DNA from 2 places in the Micromonospora globbae genome. Region 1 is predicted to be linked to the other one. Evidence: riboswitches for the same ligand, from Rfam matches in the RefSeq annotation. Region 1 holds a riboswitch; the other holds the start of a gene.
What was found. Region 1 has a riboswitch for cyclic di-AMP ahead of OG994_RS10480 (transglycosylase family protein). Riboswitches for the same ligand answer to the same signal wherever they lie in the genome.
Positions count from the first base shown of each region.

Region 2: another riboswitch for cyclic di-AMP. It lies ahead of OG994_RS00990 (coiled-coil domain-containing protein); the one in region 1 lies ahead of OG994_RS10480 (transglycosylase family protein).

Region 1 covers NZ_CP108084.1:2,359,719-2,367,154, forward strand. The annotation lists gene OG994_RS10475 (ATP-binding protein) at 1-1,643, opposite strand, end outside; gene OG994_RS10480 (transglycosylase family protein) at 1,953-2,567, opposite strand; cyclic di-AMP (ydaO/yuaA leader) riboswitch at 2,565-2,747, opposite strand; gene OG994_RS10485 (hypothetical protein) at 3,200-3,532, shown strand; gene OG994_RS10490 (N-acetyltransferase) at 3,701-4,444, shown strand; gene OG994_RS10495 (FUSC family protein) at 4,546-6,735, shown strand; gene OG994_RS10500 (TetR/AcrR family transcriptional regulator) at 6,713-7,276, opposite strand; gene OG994_RS10505 (SRPBCC family protein) at 7,266-7,436, opposite strand, start outside.
Region 2 covers NZ_CP108084.1:216,346-223,781, forward strand. The annotation lists gene OG994_RS00980 (SRPBCC family protein) at 1-80, shown strand, start outside; gene OG994_RS00985 (hypothetical protein) at 85-600, opposite strand; gene OG994_RS00990 (coiled-coil domain-containing protein) at 716-1,777, opposite strand; cyclic di-AMP (ydaO/yuaA leader) riboswitch at 1,782-1,914, opposite strand; partial or broken gene OG994_RS00995 (cation diffusion facilitator family transporter) at 2,085-2,233, opposite strand; gene OG994_RS01000 (HelD family protein) at 2,279-4,390, opposite strand; gene OG994_RS01005 (alpha/beta fold hydrolase) at 4,507-5,445, opposite strand; gene OG994_RS01010 (hypothetical protein) at 5,621-5,950, opposite strand; gene OG994_RS01015 (DUF3145 domain-containing protein) at 6,272-6,763, shown strand; gene OG994_RS01020 (glycoside hydrolase family 3 protein) at 6,839-7,436, shown strand, end outside.

The DNA.
Region 1 (7,436 bases):
CCGGTGTGCTCGTCGAAACGCTCCAGCTCGGCGTCCACGGCCGGGGCGGTGCCGATGCCGACGCGGAAGCGGCGCGGCCCGGTCTGCGCGACGGTCACCCGGTAGCTGGCGCCACGGAGCTTGAGATCGATCGGCCGGCCGCTCTCGTGCTGCACCTGGGGACGCCCGCCGTGCGCGGTGGTGAGCAGGCGCTGCCGCTCGACGAGGGCCTGGTCCTCGTACGCCTCGATGGCCGCCGCGGCCAGCGCGACGCCGGAGTGCCGGGTGGAGACCAGGCGGCCCTGCTCGCGGACCCGGTCGATCCAGCCGGTGTCCGCGCTCGCGTCGATCACCTCGGGCTGGTCGAGCAGTTCGAGCAGGAAGCTCTTGTTGGTGGCGCCGCCCTCGATGATCACCGTGGTCTCGGCGACGGCGCGGCGGAGCCGACCGAGCGCCTCGTCGCGCGTCCGGCCGTAGGCGATGATCTTGGCGATCATCGAGTCGAAGTCGGCGGGGATCACGTCGCCCTCGCTGACGCCGGTGTCCACGCGGATGCCGGGGCCGCTGGGCAGGGCCAGCCGGACGATCCGGCCGGGCGAGGGCGCGAAGTCGCGGTCGGGGTCCTCGGCGTTGAGGCGCGCCTCGACGGCGTGCCCGGCCTCGGCGGGGATCCGGTCGCCGAGCCGGCCGCCGGCCGCGACGTGGATCTGCGCCTTCACGAGGTCGAAGTCCGTGGTCGCCTCGGTGATCGGGTGCTCGACCTGCAACCGGGTGTTGACCTCGAGGAACGCGAAGAGCTTCTCACCGGGGTGGTACAGGAACTCGACGGTGCCGGCGCCCCGGTAGTCCACAGCCAGCGCGAGCCGCTCGGCCGCCGCCTTCAGCTCGCGGACCTGCTCGGGGGCGAGCACCGGCGACGCCGACTCCTCGATGACCTTCTGGTTGCGCCGCTGCACCGAGCAGTCGCGGACGCCGAGCGCCCACGCCGTGCCCTGGCCGTCGGCGATGACCTGCACCTCGACGTGCCGGGCGCCGGTGACCAGGCGCTCCAGGAACACGACGCCGCTGCCGAAGGCGCGCTGGGCCTCCAGGCTCGTGCGCGCGTACGCGTCGGTGAGCTCCTCGTCGCTGCGGACGACCCGGATGCCCCGTCCGCCGCCGCCGGCGGTCGCCTTCAGCATCAGCGGGTAGCCGATCTCGGCCGCCGCGCGCTTGGCCGCGGCCAGGTTCTCCACCGCGCCACGGCTCCACGGCGCCACCGGCACGCCGACCTCCTCGGCGATCAGCTTTGCGCCGATCTTGTCGCCGAGCGTGCGCATCGCCTCGGGGCTGGGCCCGATGAACGTGACCCCCAGCTTCGCGCAGAGTTCGGCGAACGCCGGATCCTCGGCGACGAAGCCCCAGCCGACCCACGCCGCGTCCGCGCCCGTCTCGACGAGGGCACGTTCGAGGACGGCGTGGTCCAGGTACGGACGCGCGGAGGCGGGCCCGAGGCAGTAGCTGTGGTCGGCCTCGCGGACGAACGTGGCCGTGGGCTCCGCGTCGGTGTACAGCGCGACGGTCTCGATGGGCGGGGCTGCGGCCTCGGCGTTGAGCTCGCGGACGGCGTGGATCAGCCGCATGGCGGCTTCTCCCCGGTTGACGATGGCGATGCGGCTGAACACCGAGTTGGCCCCCCAAAGAGCGTCGTTCACAGAAGAACGGGGACGCCCTGGTGGCAGAGGTCCCCGCCGACAACCTTCGCCGCTACCGGCCGGTAAGGAACTGTCGCACCGACCAAACTGCGAACGGCGGAAGTTGTGGAGATTCACCAACCCGGACGGTACGCCTTCTCCAAAGATCGATGCATCAGCCCCGCCGGTGACCGCGTCCGACCGACCGGGGAGATTCGCGCCACCACTGTCCGTGACGGCCGCACCGACACGTTCGGGCACCCACCCCGGAAGGGTGGATGCCCGGACGCCGGTGGTGCGTCAGAGGGCGAGCCGCTGCCCGGGCAGGATGAGACCCGGGTCGTCGCCGACCACCCGCTCGTTCCGCTCGTACAGGGCCCGCCAGCCGCCGTCCACGTGGTGCGCCTCGGCGATCTCCGACAGCGTGTCGCCGGGCTTCACCACGTACGTGTGCCCGCCGGACGAGGGCGCGGTGCGCGTCGTCGACGTCGAACCGCGCTCCTTGTCCCGGGTGGACGTGGACGACTTGCCGGTGGACGTCGAGGCGGTGGAGCCGGCCTTCTTGCCGCAGGTCGGCCACGCGCCGATGCCCTGGCCGTCGAGCACCTTCTCGGCGACGGCGATCTGCTCGCCGCGGGTGGCGAGGTCGGCACGCGCGGCGTACTTGGTGCCGCCGTACCCCTCCCAGGTGCTCTGGGAGAACTGGAGCCCGCCGTAGTAGCCGTTGCCGGTGTTGATGTGCCAGTTCCCGCCGGACTCGCACTGGGCGATGGCGTCCCAGTTGACCGCGGCCTGAGCGGGCGAAGCGGTGCCGAAGAGGGCGACGGCGCCGGTGACGGCGCCGGCGGCCAGGGTGCCGAGGGCGACGCGACGGGCGGTCACGGCACGGTGACGGGCGTTGTACGCAGATGACATGGGTGTCCTCCACGCCGGCGAGGTGAGCTGTCGGGTTCGGGCCGAGGAGCCCGGCCGCCCATGGCGGCTTCACCCCGAGGCGCGCGGCGCACCGCCGCACGCCGAGGAACGTGGGTCCCCCGCTCCTGCCCGGGTGACGAATTGCCGACGACCGGCGGCAGGATTAGGCGTTTCCGGTCGCGGTGTCCACGATGGCGGACCCGACCGACGCTAGGCGGCTCTCACGACGGTCGCCCACCCCCTGTGAAGTTCTTCACCGGGCCCCGCGTGGCGTCCCTCGCTCGAGTTGCGGACCGCGCGAGGCCGTGCGATGAGTGGCGCGTCGGCGCCGGGACGACCACGCGGCGTACCGGGAAGGTGACACCGCCGTCCACGTGCGACACCCGACACCCGGGATGCCGGACGGCCACCGATGGCACGCACATGATCACCCAACGCGATCATCGGTGGTCCGTACGGGGGACACGGCGGTGACGACTACGACACGAATACGCGCGGGGCTGGGATGCCTCGACACCGTGGGTGAGAATCCGCTACGGAGACCCGGCAGCTCAGGCCGCCGGCAGCCGGGTTTACCGGGGGGAGACAGTGGTGAAGGTAGGGCGGCACACGAACCAGAGGGGGGAATCGCCATGCCCGAGACAGACCGTACCGACTCGGTGACAGAACGACCGGACGGGGTGACCGACCCGTTGCTGTGGAAGCTCGCGCTGGAGGTGGCCGACGCGCACGAGCCCGACGGTGAGGGGGGCTGCCGGAACCTTCTCTGCGCCGGTGAGCCGTGGCCGTGCACGGCGTGGAACAACGCCCAGCGCGCGCTGCGGGCCGCCCAGAGCGAGGCCGACGGCATGGCCGAGCCCGCGCAGGACGCCCCCACCGGCTGGTCGGCGGCCCCGGTCGTGCCCGCGGCCCGCCGCGCCGCGACCGCCCACCTGCGGGAGTCGACGAGCGCCTCGGCCGCCTGACGGGGCGGACGGCCCGACGGCCGGGAGGACGTGTGGGTTCCGCTCCGGGCTGCGGCCGCGGGTGGACCGGTGACGCGGGAGCTGAGCGACGCCGGCCACCGTGGCCGCCCCCGGAGCGGGCCGAATATCGGCTGCGGGCCGACGGGTCGCGCCTCTAGGGTGCGCCGCGTGGACCTCGACATCGTGACCCTGGCGGAGCGCCCGGACGTCGGCCCGCTGCTCGACGAGGACTTCGACGGCGCCTGGCCGCCGTTCATGGTCTGGGACCCGATGGGCTCGGTCTACTACAGCGTCGCCCACGAGCTGTACCCGGAGTTCGTGTTCGCCGCCGTCGACCCGGCCGAGCCGGGCCGCCTGGCCGCCCGGGCGTACGCGGTGCCGCTGCGCTGGACCGAGCCGGAGCTGCCCGACGGCGGGTGGGACCGGATGATCCAGCGGGCCACGGTCAACCGGCTCAGCGGCGCGGAACCGAACATCGTCTCGGCGCTGGAGATCTGCATCCGCCCCGACCGTCGTGGCGGCGGACTGTCCGCGCTCATGCTCGACGCGATGCGGCGGGCGGTCGCGAAGCGGGGCTTCGACACGCTGGTGGCGCCGGTGCGGCCGAACGGCAAGCACACCCGGCCAGACCTGCCGATGACCGAGTACGCCGCGCAGGTCCGCGCGGACGGCCTGCCCGTCGACCCGTGGCTGCGGGTGCACGTACGCGCCGGCGGGCGCATCGAGCGCGTCGCGCCCCGGTCCATGGTGATCTCCGGGACGCTCGCCGACTGGCGTCGCTGGACCGGCCTGCCGTTCGACACGAGCGGCCCGGTCCACGTGCCGGGCGCCCTCGTGCCGGTGCACTGCGACGTGGCCCACGACCACGCCGTCTACGTCGAGCCCAACGTCTGGGTCCGGCACCGGCTGTAACGCGCGCCCCGCACCGGCGATTGCGCCGGAAGCGACCCGTCCCGGCAGGTCACCGTGGAGAATGACCCCTGGGACGAGGTACGTACGACGGGGGTCGAGGCGTGCTCGGAAGCGGCCTCCTGGCCCGGCTGCGCCACGTTGACCCGGGGTACGCGGCCCTGCGACGCGCCGCGCGACTGACCCTCGTGGCGTCGACCGTCTTCTACATCGGCCGCTACGGCGCCGGTGACGTGACGCTCGCGACGTACGGGCTCTTCGGTGTGGTCGCCACCGGCATGTTCGCGCAGCTGCCGGGGTCGGCCCGCCACCGGGCCCGGATCCTGCTCTCGGCACTGCCGGTGGCCTGGGTGCTGGTCGTCGCCGGCACCCTCCTGGCCGGGAACACCGCGGGCGCCGCCGCCGGAATGCTCGTCATCGGGTTCGCCGTGGCGTTCGCCGGTGTGGGCGGGCCCCACCTCGTCGGCCTGGCCAACGCCTTCCAGCTGTTCTACATCCTCGCCTGCTTCCCGCCGTACCAGCCGGAGACCCTGCCGCAGCGTCTGGTGGGCGTGACGGCCAGCGTGGCGCTGCTCGCCGCCGCCGAGGTGACGATCTGGCCCGACGCCACGCCCGTCTCCTATCCGCGGCGGCTCGCCGAGGCGGCCGACAGCGTCGCGGCGTTCCTCGACGCCACCACGGCCGCGCTGACCGGTCCGGTCAGCGCCCAGCGTGACCGGGACGCCCGGCACGACCAGGCGGCCGAGGCGGTGGCCCGGATCCGCCTGGCCGAGCTGCCGGCGCCGCAGCGACCGACCGCCTCCCGGGCCTCCGACCGGGCGCTGCGGGCCTGCCAGGCGGCCATGCAGGGGCTCCTCGTCAAGACGGCACGGCTCGCGGCGGAGCGTCCGCCCCGGCCGGACCCCGAGGCGGTACGGCTGCTGCGGACGTGCGCCGACACGACCCGGGCCGCCGGCCGCACCCTGCGCGGCGGCACACCCGCGGTGACGGTCGACGACGTGGACGCCGCGACCAGGGCGACCGAGCGGGCGTACCCGCACGCGGGTTCCCCCGCCTACCTCCCCCGGCTGTGCCTGGACGCGACCGTGCTGAGCATCGCCGAGCAGGCCCGCATCCTCGCCGTCTCGGCGCGGACCGCCGCCGGGGTGCCGGCCAGCGACGAGAACCGCGTGGCCAGCGCGTACCAGCAGGTGTTCGCCGACGCGCGGCACGGCCGGTGGACGTTGTACCGGCGGCAGTTCCAGGCTCACCTGACCCCCGGCTCTCCCCCGTTCCAGACGGCGCTGCGGCTGAGTGTGGCGCTGGCCGCCGCCCGCGTGGTGGCCGGCGTGCTGTCGCTCATGCACGGGTTCTGGGTGCTGCTGGCGACCCTCACCGTCCTGCGGACCTCGGCCGTGGACACCCGTACGGCGCTGCGCCCCGCGGTGGTGGGCACGGTCGCCGGCGCGATCGTCAGCGGCCTGCTGCTGCACTTCGTGGGCCAGTTGGTCATCTTCGCGGTCGCACTGCCGGTCACCATGCTGCTGGCCTTCACCCTGGGGCGGCTGGCCGCGCCGGCCTGGGCGCAGGCCGCCTTCACCCTGGTGCTCACGTTCGTGTTCGCGCAGCTCTCGTCCGGAGGACTCCAGCTGGCCGAGGTCCGTCTGCTGGACGTCCTGCTGGGCACGGCGATCGGCGTGCTGGCCGGCCTGCTGATGTGGCCGCGCGGCGCGCGGGGTGACCTGCGCCGCCACGCCGCCGCCGCGCTCGTGGCCAGCGCCGAGGTGCTCGAGGAGGTCGTCGAGGCGACGCTCGGCGGTCCGGCGTCGGACCGCACGTTCGAGCGGGCCCGGCGCGCCATGATCCTGGCGGACGCCTCCTACGCCCAGTACCACGGGGAGCGTCCGGACCCGCGTACCAGCCGGGTGGACTGGCAGGCCGTCCTGGCCGCCGGGCACCACACGCTGCTGGCCGCCGAGTCGACGCTGGACCGGAACCCGCCCGGCTGCCTCGCCGGCTGGCCGGACGCCGCGGCGCAGCTCCGCGGCACCGTCCGGCGGCTGCGGTCGGCGTACGACGAGGTGGCGCGGCGGATCGCCCACGGTGAACCGGCGCACCCGACGGTCACCCCCACCCGGTGCGTCGACGAGCTGGAGCCGATCCGCCCGGCACTCGACCAGCCGGGCCGTCCCGTGCGGCACCTCGTGGAGGTGCACCTGTTGCTCGCCAGCGCCGCCGACGACCTGGCCCGCACCGGTTCCGGGCGCGACGCCGGGGGTGACCCCGGCGCCGTCACTGGCTCCGAGGGGCCGTGACGAGCCGCGCGAACAGGTCGGCGGCGGCGTCCAGGAGCTCCCGGTCGCCGGTGACGAGCAGGTCGAGCAGCAGGCCGCGGGTCGCGGCGAGGCCGAGGCGGGCCCGCCGGCGGGACTCCGTCTCGTCGAAGCCGAGCCGGACGAACAGCTCTTCGACCGGCCCGGTCCAGGCGGCGACGACCGAGGCGCGGAACGGCTCCGTCCAGGACCGGCCGTGGAGGGCGTGGGCGTAGATCTCGAAGAAGAGCCGCTCCGCGGGGGCAAGCGCGGGATCGGCGAGGCGCCGCCAGAACTGCCGGCTCACCTCCACCGGGTCGTCGGAGCCGGTCGCGAGGGCGGCCAACGCCGCCCGCTGCTCGTCCTCGACGCGGCGGACGACCTCGGCGAGCAGGCCCTCGCGGCTGCCGAAGTGGTAGATCAGCATCCGGTGGCTGGTGCCGGCCCCGGCCGCGATCTCCCGCAGGCTCAGCTCGCTGAACCCGTTCTCCTTCAGGAATGCCACGCACCGGTCGAGCAGCGCCGCGCGGGCGTCACCGGCCATCCGCCGCCTCGTCGTCCTCGGAACGGGCGGCCGCCTCGGCGGCGGCCTTGAGGCCGGCGGCCTCCATCGCGACGTACCGCCGGGTCCTCGCCCGGGTGAACAGCGCGACCAGCCCGGCGAGGACACCCGTCTGGCGCAGGCCGATGCGGATCCGGGTCGT
Region 2 (7,436 bases), 2.1 Mb from region 1:
GCGCCGCCCACCTCGCGCTGGCGACGCGGCTCGGCGCGGCGCTCGACCGCGAGGCGGGCGGCCCGACCCCGGCGGCCTGAGCGGTCAGCCGCCGGTGCGCCCGGTCACCGTGGCGCGCCGGCGCGGCGGGGGCGTGGCCCGCCGCAGCCGCCCCCACGGCTTGTACGTGGAGAGCACTGTCGCGACGACCATGAGGCTGGTCGACACGGTGGGCGCGATCACCAGGTCGGCCCGGTCGCCGGGCGGCAGGGCGGCGCCGAGTTCGCCGGCGGCGCGCAGGTTCGGCGTGAGCAGGAACAGCACCAGCAGCACCATCACCGTGGTGATCAGCAGCTTGACGAGCACCCAGCGGTGCCGGAGCAGTCCCCACGGCGTCAGCAGGGCGCTGAGCACACCGACGACCCACACCACGACGCTGAGCGGGGCGAACAGCGCCGTGCCGACCAGCGCGGCGACCGGGTAGACGACGTCGGGGTCGGCGCCGCGCAGCACGGCGACGCCGAGGGTCAGCAGCACCAGGTCGGCGCCGAGCCACCCCAGCGAGGTGACGAGGTGCAGGGTGAGCAGGGCCTTGCGGGCGGTGCGCGGTGTCCGGGTCATGTCCGCGATGCTGCCCGCGCCGGCCCGCCCGGGCGTCCGGCGAGGAACGACACCGCTCCTACGCTCCGGGACGTAGTGCGGGTGGCCCGGCACGGGGACGGGCCACCCGCCGCGGTCAGTACACCGACAGGTGCACGTGGTTGGTGTGGTCGCTGGAGGGGTCCCCGCCCGCCCCGCTGTACGACTTCCATCCGCTGCTGGGCAGCCAGATCTGGCGGTACCAGATCACGTAGAGCACGGCGAGCCGGTCGGAGTTGCGGATGAAGTACGCCGACAGGTTGTTGCCGTACGTCTTGTCGCCGCCGGTGGCGTCGCCGCCGAAGCCGTTCTTCTGTGCGGCGAAGTCGCAGGCCCGGCCCTTGGGATGCTCGCCGGAGCCGCCGCTGCGGTAGCAGGAGACGTAGCGGGTGAAGCCGGCGGCCTTGGCCTGGTTGAGCGCGTGCAGCATGCGCGGGGTGATGCACCCGTTCGCGGGGGTGGGGTCGTTGACGCTGCACGACTCCTTCGGCCAGGAGCCGTCGGAGTTGCGCGGGGCCGGTGCGGCGTTCGCCGTGGAGGTGCCGCGGTTGGAGCTGTCGGTGGTGCGCGCGGCCTTGGCGTTGGCCACCTCGAGCGCGCGTTCGGCCTGTTCCTTGCGCTTGGCCATCACGGCGACCTGCTTGCGTTCCTCGCGGATCTCGCCGTCGAGCGCCGCCCGGGTGCGGGTCATCTGGTCGCGGGTCTCCATGAGGTCGCGCAGGGCGCGGTCCTCGTTGGCGGCGACGGCCTCGAGAGCCGCCGCGCGGTCCAGGAAACCCTCCGGGGTGTTGCTGTTGAGCAGCGCCGACACGGGCCCGAGGCGGCCGGTGCGGTACGCGACCCCGGCGATCTCACCGACCTTGCCGCTGCGCTGGGCGAGTTCCGCCTCGGTCGTCTTGAGCTGCGCCGTGAGCTCCTGCTGCCGTTTGACGGAGCGGGCGAGGGCGGCCTTGGCGTCGAGCCAGCCCTTGCTGGCCGCGTCGAGCTGCGCCCGCAGGGAGGGGGTGCCACCTTCCGGGTCCTGACCGGGGGCGGCGGCGCGGGCCACCGGGGCGGCCTCGGCGGTGCCGGGGGCGATCGCGACGCCGAGGGCGAGCGTCGCGGCGATCAGGGCCGCCATCCGGGCGGCATGTCGTCGTACGGGTGCCACTACTGGCATGCACATGTCCTTCCGTCAGCCGCCGACCGGGTTAGCTGACGGGTTCGGGACGGAAGATCCCTACCGCTGGCGCGGATGCACCCCACGAACATGGTTCCCCGGCTCGCCGCGTCGCGGCGATTAGGCGACGGCCGCCGCCGGCGCCGGTGGGCGCCGCCTGGCGGAGGCCGGGACCGAGCCTACCGGGGCCAGTGTGGTTGATGCAGCAGATGTGACTCTGTGTGTCTACCCAGACACGGAAAAATGGCGCAAAAGCGGGCTAGACGGGCGTGTGCTCGTCACCACTCCATGGCGCCGCAGGCGCCCGGCGCCGCGCGGTGCGGCCGAGGCGCCAGGTGCGGGGGAGGATGAGAACGCCGATCGCCACGCCACCACCGGGTCGGCCCACCACCAGCCGGTCGCCGCGATGAGCGCCGCCACGGCGATCACGCCGAGCAGGTCGCCCGGCACCTCCAGGGCAGTTGTCGGAGAAGGCGCGACCCGGCCCGTCCGACGTTCGCCTCAGGCGGTCGGCTCGATCGTGGTGAGCCGCTGGGTCGCCCGGGACAGCGCCACGTAGAGCGTCCGGACGCCGGCATCGGCGCGGATCTCGCCCGGCGCCACCAGCACCACCCCGTCGTACTCCATGCCCTTCGCCTCCAGGCTGGTCACCACCTGGAGGCGGGGCGCGCCGAGGCCGCCCAGCCAGCCGGCCACCTCGTCCCGGCGGGACACCGGGGTGATCACCCCGACCGTCCCCTCCACCTCGGCGAGCAGGCCCGTCACCGCCGCCACCGTGGTGGTCTCCAGCTCGCCCGCCGGCACCGTCAGCTCGACCGGCTCGACGCCGGTGGAGCGGACGGCGGTGGGCAGCGGCAGGTCCGGGTCGAGGCGGCGGATCTCGGCGGCCGCCACCGCGAAGATCTCCGCCGAGTTGCGGTAGTTGGTGGTGAGCGTGAAGTGGTGCCGGCGGCGGCGCCCCAGCGCCTGGTCCCGGGCGCGGGTCAGCTCCGCCGGGTCACCCGTCCAGGCCGTCTGGGCGGGATCGCCCACCACCGTCCAGGACGCCAGCCGGCCGCGCCGGCCGATCATCCGCCACTGCATCGGCGAGACGTCCTGCGCCTCGTCCACCACGACGTGCGCGTACTCCCGGTAGTCCGCCGGGCGCTCCCGGGCCGCCTCCCGCGCGGCGCGCTGCCGGTCGGCGTGCGTGCTCAGCTCCCGCACCCCGCCGGCGAGCTGGAACGGGTCACGCCTCGGCCGGCGCGGCTGCACCGGCTTGCCGAGCAGCGCGTCCAGCTCGTCCAGGAGGGCGATGTCGGCGACCGTCAGCCCCTCGGTGTCCAGGCTCCGGTACGCCTCGGCCAGCAGCCGGATCTCCGCCCCGGAGAGGACGCCGCCGGCGTACCGGCGCAGCCGCTCCGGTCGGGCCAGCCAGCCCAGCACGTGGCGCGGGTGCAGCCGGGGCCACCAGGCCTTGAGGAACTCCCGGAACTCCGGCCGGTCGGCGATCTCGTCCTCGAAGGCCCGCTGCTCGGGCAGGCGGGCGATGTCGAGCCGCCGCGCCTGCGCCCACAGCGCGGCGAAGACGCCGTCGAAGCCGGCCCGGCGCACCTCGTTGCGGCGGGCGCCCCGTGGCAGCGCGCGTTCCCGGATCCCGTCCAGCTCCTTGCGGTCCAGCCGCAGCAGCGCACCCCGGTAGAGCAGGCGCAGCTCGGTGGGGCCGTCGGGCACCGCGTCCCGGACCGCGCGTTCCAGCACGCGGCGCATCCGCAGCGACCCCTTCACGGCCGCCACCTCCGGCGGATCGGTGCGGGTGGCGCTCATGCCCGGGAAGAGCGTGCCGAGCGAGTGCAGGGTGGCGGTCTCCTCACCGAGGGAGGGCAGCACCGAGGCGATGTACTCCACGAAGACGGAGGAGGGCCCGACCACGAGGATTCCGCCGCCGGCGTACCGGCTGCGGTCGGTGTAGAGCAGGTACGCGGCCCGGTGCAGGGCCACCGCCGTCTTGCCGGTGCCCGGCCCGCCGGAGACGATCGTCACGCCGGAGCCGGGGGAGCGGATGGCCTCGTCCTGCTCCCGCTGGATGGTGGCCACGATGTCGCGCATGCCCCGCCCCGTGGCCCGGGAGAGCGTCGCCAGGAGCGCGCCGTCGCCGACCACTGCCAGGTCCGGCGGGGCGGCGGCCGGGTCGAGCAGGTCGTCCTCGATCCGGACGACCCGCTCGCCGCTGGACTGGATGGTCCGGCGGCGCACCACGCCGAGCGGCTGCGCCGGGGTGGCCCGGTAGAAGGCGGCGGCGGCCGGGGCCCGCCAGTCCACCACGAGGCTCGCCGCGTTCTCGTCCCGGATGCCGAGCCGGCCGATGTGCAGCACCTGGCCGTCGCGCAGGTCGAGGCGGCCGAAGACGAGCCCCTCGTGCTCGGCGTCCAGGACGTGCCGTCGCTGCGCCGCGTGGAACACCATGGCGTCGCGCTCGACGAGCGCACCGAGATTGCCGACCCGGGCGAGCCGGTAGCCGTCCCGCTCGGCGCGGACCGCCGCCCGCCGCAGCTCGGCGAGTCGGGCGTACACCCGGTCGAGATGCCGCTGCTCGACGGCGATCTCCTGCTCCAGGGTGGTCTGGTCGGTCACACACGCTCCTGATCCCCGTCGGCGCGGGCCCGCGGCTCGCGGGCCGCGCGCCGGGCCAACCGAACGAGGGTACGCCCCGGCCGGTCGTACCGCGTCCGAGGTGCGCCGCCGTCGGCTCAGGCTCCGAGGGCGGGAGCGGACCGGCCGTCCCGAGCGGGCCGGCCGAGCACCTCACGGAGCACCCCGAGCAGGGCGGCGTTCACCTCGTCGGGCCGTTCCATCATGAGCATGTGGCCCGCGCCGGGGCAGACGGTCAGCTCGGTGGCGGGCAGCGCGGCGGCGATCGACTCGGCGCACGGCGGCGGCGTGAGCCGGTCCCGGTCGCCGACGAGCGCGGCGGCCGGCAGGTGCGCGAGGTCCGCCAGTGTCTCCAGCCGGTGCTGCGCCCCGATGGAGGCGCGGAACCCGCCGATGGAGCGGAGCGAGGCCCGGGCCACCGCCGAGGTGACCAGGCGGATGTCGGCGGGATCGCAGCGGTCGCCGAAGAGCAGCCACCGGATGCTGGGCCGCAGGGCGCGCAGCAGCGCCCGGGGTGGCCGCCACGACCCGCAGCGGGCCAGGACGCCCGCGCCGGTGGTCTCGGCGAGCCGGATCAGCCGGGCGATGCGCGGGGAGAGCCCGTAGACGGTGTGGGTGTGCCCCTCGGCGGTGGTCGACACGAAGGCGAGCCCGGCCACCCGTTCGGTGAAGTGCGCGGCGTGCCGGTGCGCGTACTCCATGATCGTCATGCCGCCCATCGAGTGGCCGATCAGCACCACCCGGCCGGTCGGGGCGACCGCGTCGACCACCGCGGCGAGGTCGTCGCCGAGCTGGGCCAGAGTCGCCGTCCGCAGCGGCATGCAGCTCGACCGGCCGTGGCCCCGGGCGTCGTACGCGACCACCCGCACCGCCGAGCCGAGCGCCTCGTCCAGCGCGGCGCGCTGGCGGTGCCAGCTACGCCCGTCCAGCGTCCAGCCGTGCAGCAGGATCGCCGTGACCTCCGCGTCCGCCGGCCCGGACGCCTCGACGTGCAGGCGTACGCCGTCGGGCAGGTGCACCTCCGACTGCTCCGGCATCGCCACCTCCCCGGGCCGCCCGATCCGTCACCGCCGGGGAAACCCGGCGGTAACACCGGCTACCCGCCATGACAGCACGCCAACCACGACGCGGGAAAGATCCGCTGCCAGACGCGGAACCGCCCGCCGGGTGTTCCCGACGGGCGGTTCTCGGAAGGTGCGGTGAGCGCGAGGCTCAGGCCTCGAAGACGCCGGCCTCGACCAGGCGCTTCTCGGTGGCGTCCCAGCCGTCGCCGGGGTGCGTCTCGGCCAGGGTGTTGATCTCGGCCCGGATCTTGGCGGCGTGGCCCGCGGCGGCCAGCGTCCGGATCTCCTCGATGAAGGCCTCGGAGTCGGTGCGCAGGTGCGCGGTCTTGCCGTTGGTCAGGTTCCGCACGTAGGCGTGCTTGCCGCCGTTGAGCGGGATGAGGTACTTGAACTCGCCCAGCACGCTGAGGGCGCCACCCTGGCCAGCCTGGCCGGCCCGGACGGACGCGCGCGCGGTCTTAGAGGTGTTGCTCGCCACGGAGGTACTCCTTGCAAGACGTACGGGAGGACTGGACGTCCGGGGGCTGTGCGGACGACACCGGATGGATGGGCCCGCGAAAGACGTGCGCGGCACAAGCCGCCGATGGAACTGTACACGACCACGATGTCTTGCTGGTCATCGCGGCGTCGAGGGTTCCAACGGCGACCACCCGTCCGGCTATTTCCACCCCGAATCGGGCCGGCGAATTTTCCGATTCTCTGGCGCACCATCCGCCCCACCAGTCATCATGTGTTGCAGGAGCCACTCGGGTGGTCGAGGTCGTAGGGGAAGACGCACCTCGCTCTCCGGGAGGTCTCCGTGCCAACGCGTGGCGTCGTATACGTCCACTCGACCCCGCTCGCCGTGTGCTCGCACGTCGAGTGGGCGATCGCGCGCGTCCTTGCCGCGCCGGTCAACCTCGAGTGGACCGCACAGCCCGTCGACCCCGGCGCGCGTCGGGCCGAGTGCGGCTGGACCGGCCGCCCGGGGACGGGCGCCGAGCTGGCCGCTGCCCTCCGGCAGTGGCCGATGATCCGTTTCGAGGTGACCGAGGAGCCGAGTCCCGGCGCCGACGGCGAGCGCTTCATGCACGTCCCGGGCCGGGGCCTCTTCCGCGCCACGGTCGGCGCCGCCGGTGACATCCAGCTCGGCGAGGACCGGCTGCGCAGCATCCTGGCGACCGCGCGCGCCCCGGAGGCGATCGCGCACGCCCTCGACAAGGCGCTCGGCACGGCCTGGGACGCCGAGCTGGAGCCCTACCGGTACGCCGGGGACGGCGCCCCCGTGACGCTGCTCACCCGGGTCGGCTGACCGGGGACGTCCCGGCCCGGGCGCCGTCGCGGCGAGCGAAGGTCAAGTTGCCCCGATACGGGGTGAACTGGTGGGATGGGCGGCGTGTCGTTCCGCCGCCACGCCGCCCTCGTCACCCTGACCGCCCTTCTCCTCGCCGGCTGCTCGGACGCCCCGCGCCGCCCGGACCCGGCGCCGTCCGCGTCGACCGCGCCGCCGGGCCCGACACCGAGCGCCGCGCCGGCCGACGACCCGGCGTCGCGGGCCGCCGCGCTGGTGGCCACGCTCGCCGACGAGGACCTCGTCGGCCAGGTGCTGATGCCGTACGCCTACGGCAGCTCCGCGACCCGCGTCTCGCCCGGGTCGGCCGCCGGCAACCGGGCGCTCGCGGGGGTGGACACCCCGGCGGAGATGATCGCCCGGTACCGGCTCGGCGGCCTCATCCTCGTCGGCTTCAGCGCCGACGACCCCACGCAGGGCAACCAGGAGACCACCAACGTGGACAGCCCGGCCCAGGTCCGGGAGCTGACCACCGGGCTGCGCGAGGCCGCCGCGAAGCTGCCCACCGGCGCCGCGCCGTTCCTCGTCGGCACCGACCAGGAGTACGGGGTGGTGACCCGCATCACCGACGGGGTGACCACGCTGCCCAGCGCGCTGGCCGCCGGCGCCGCCGGTGACCCGGCGCTGACCGAGG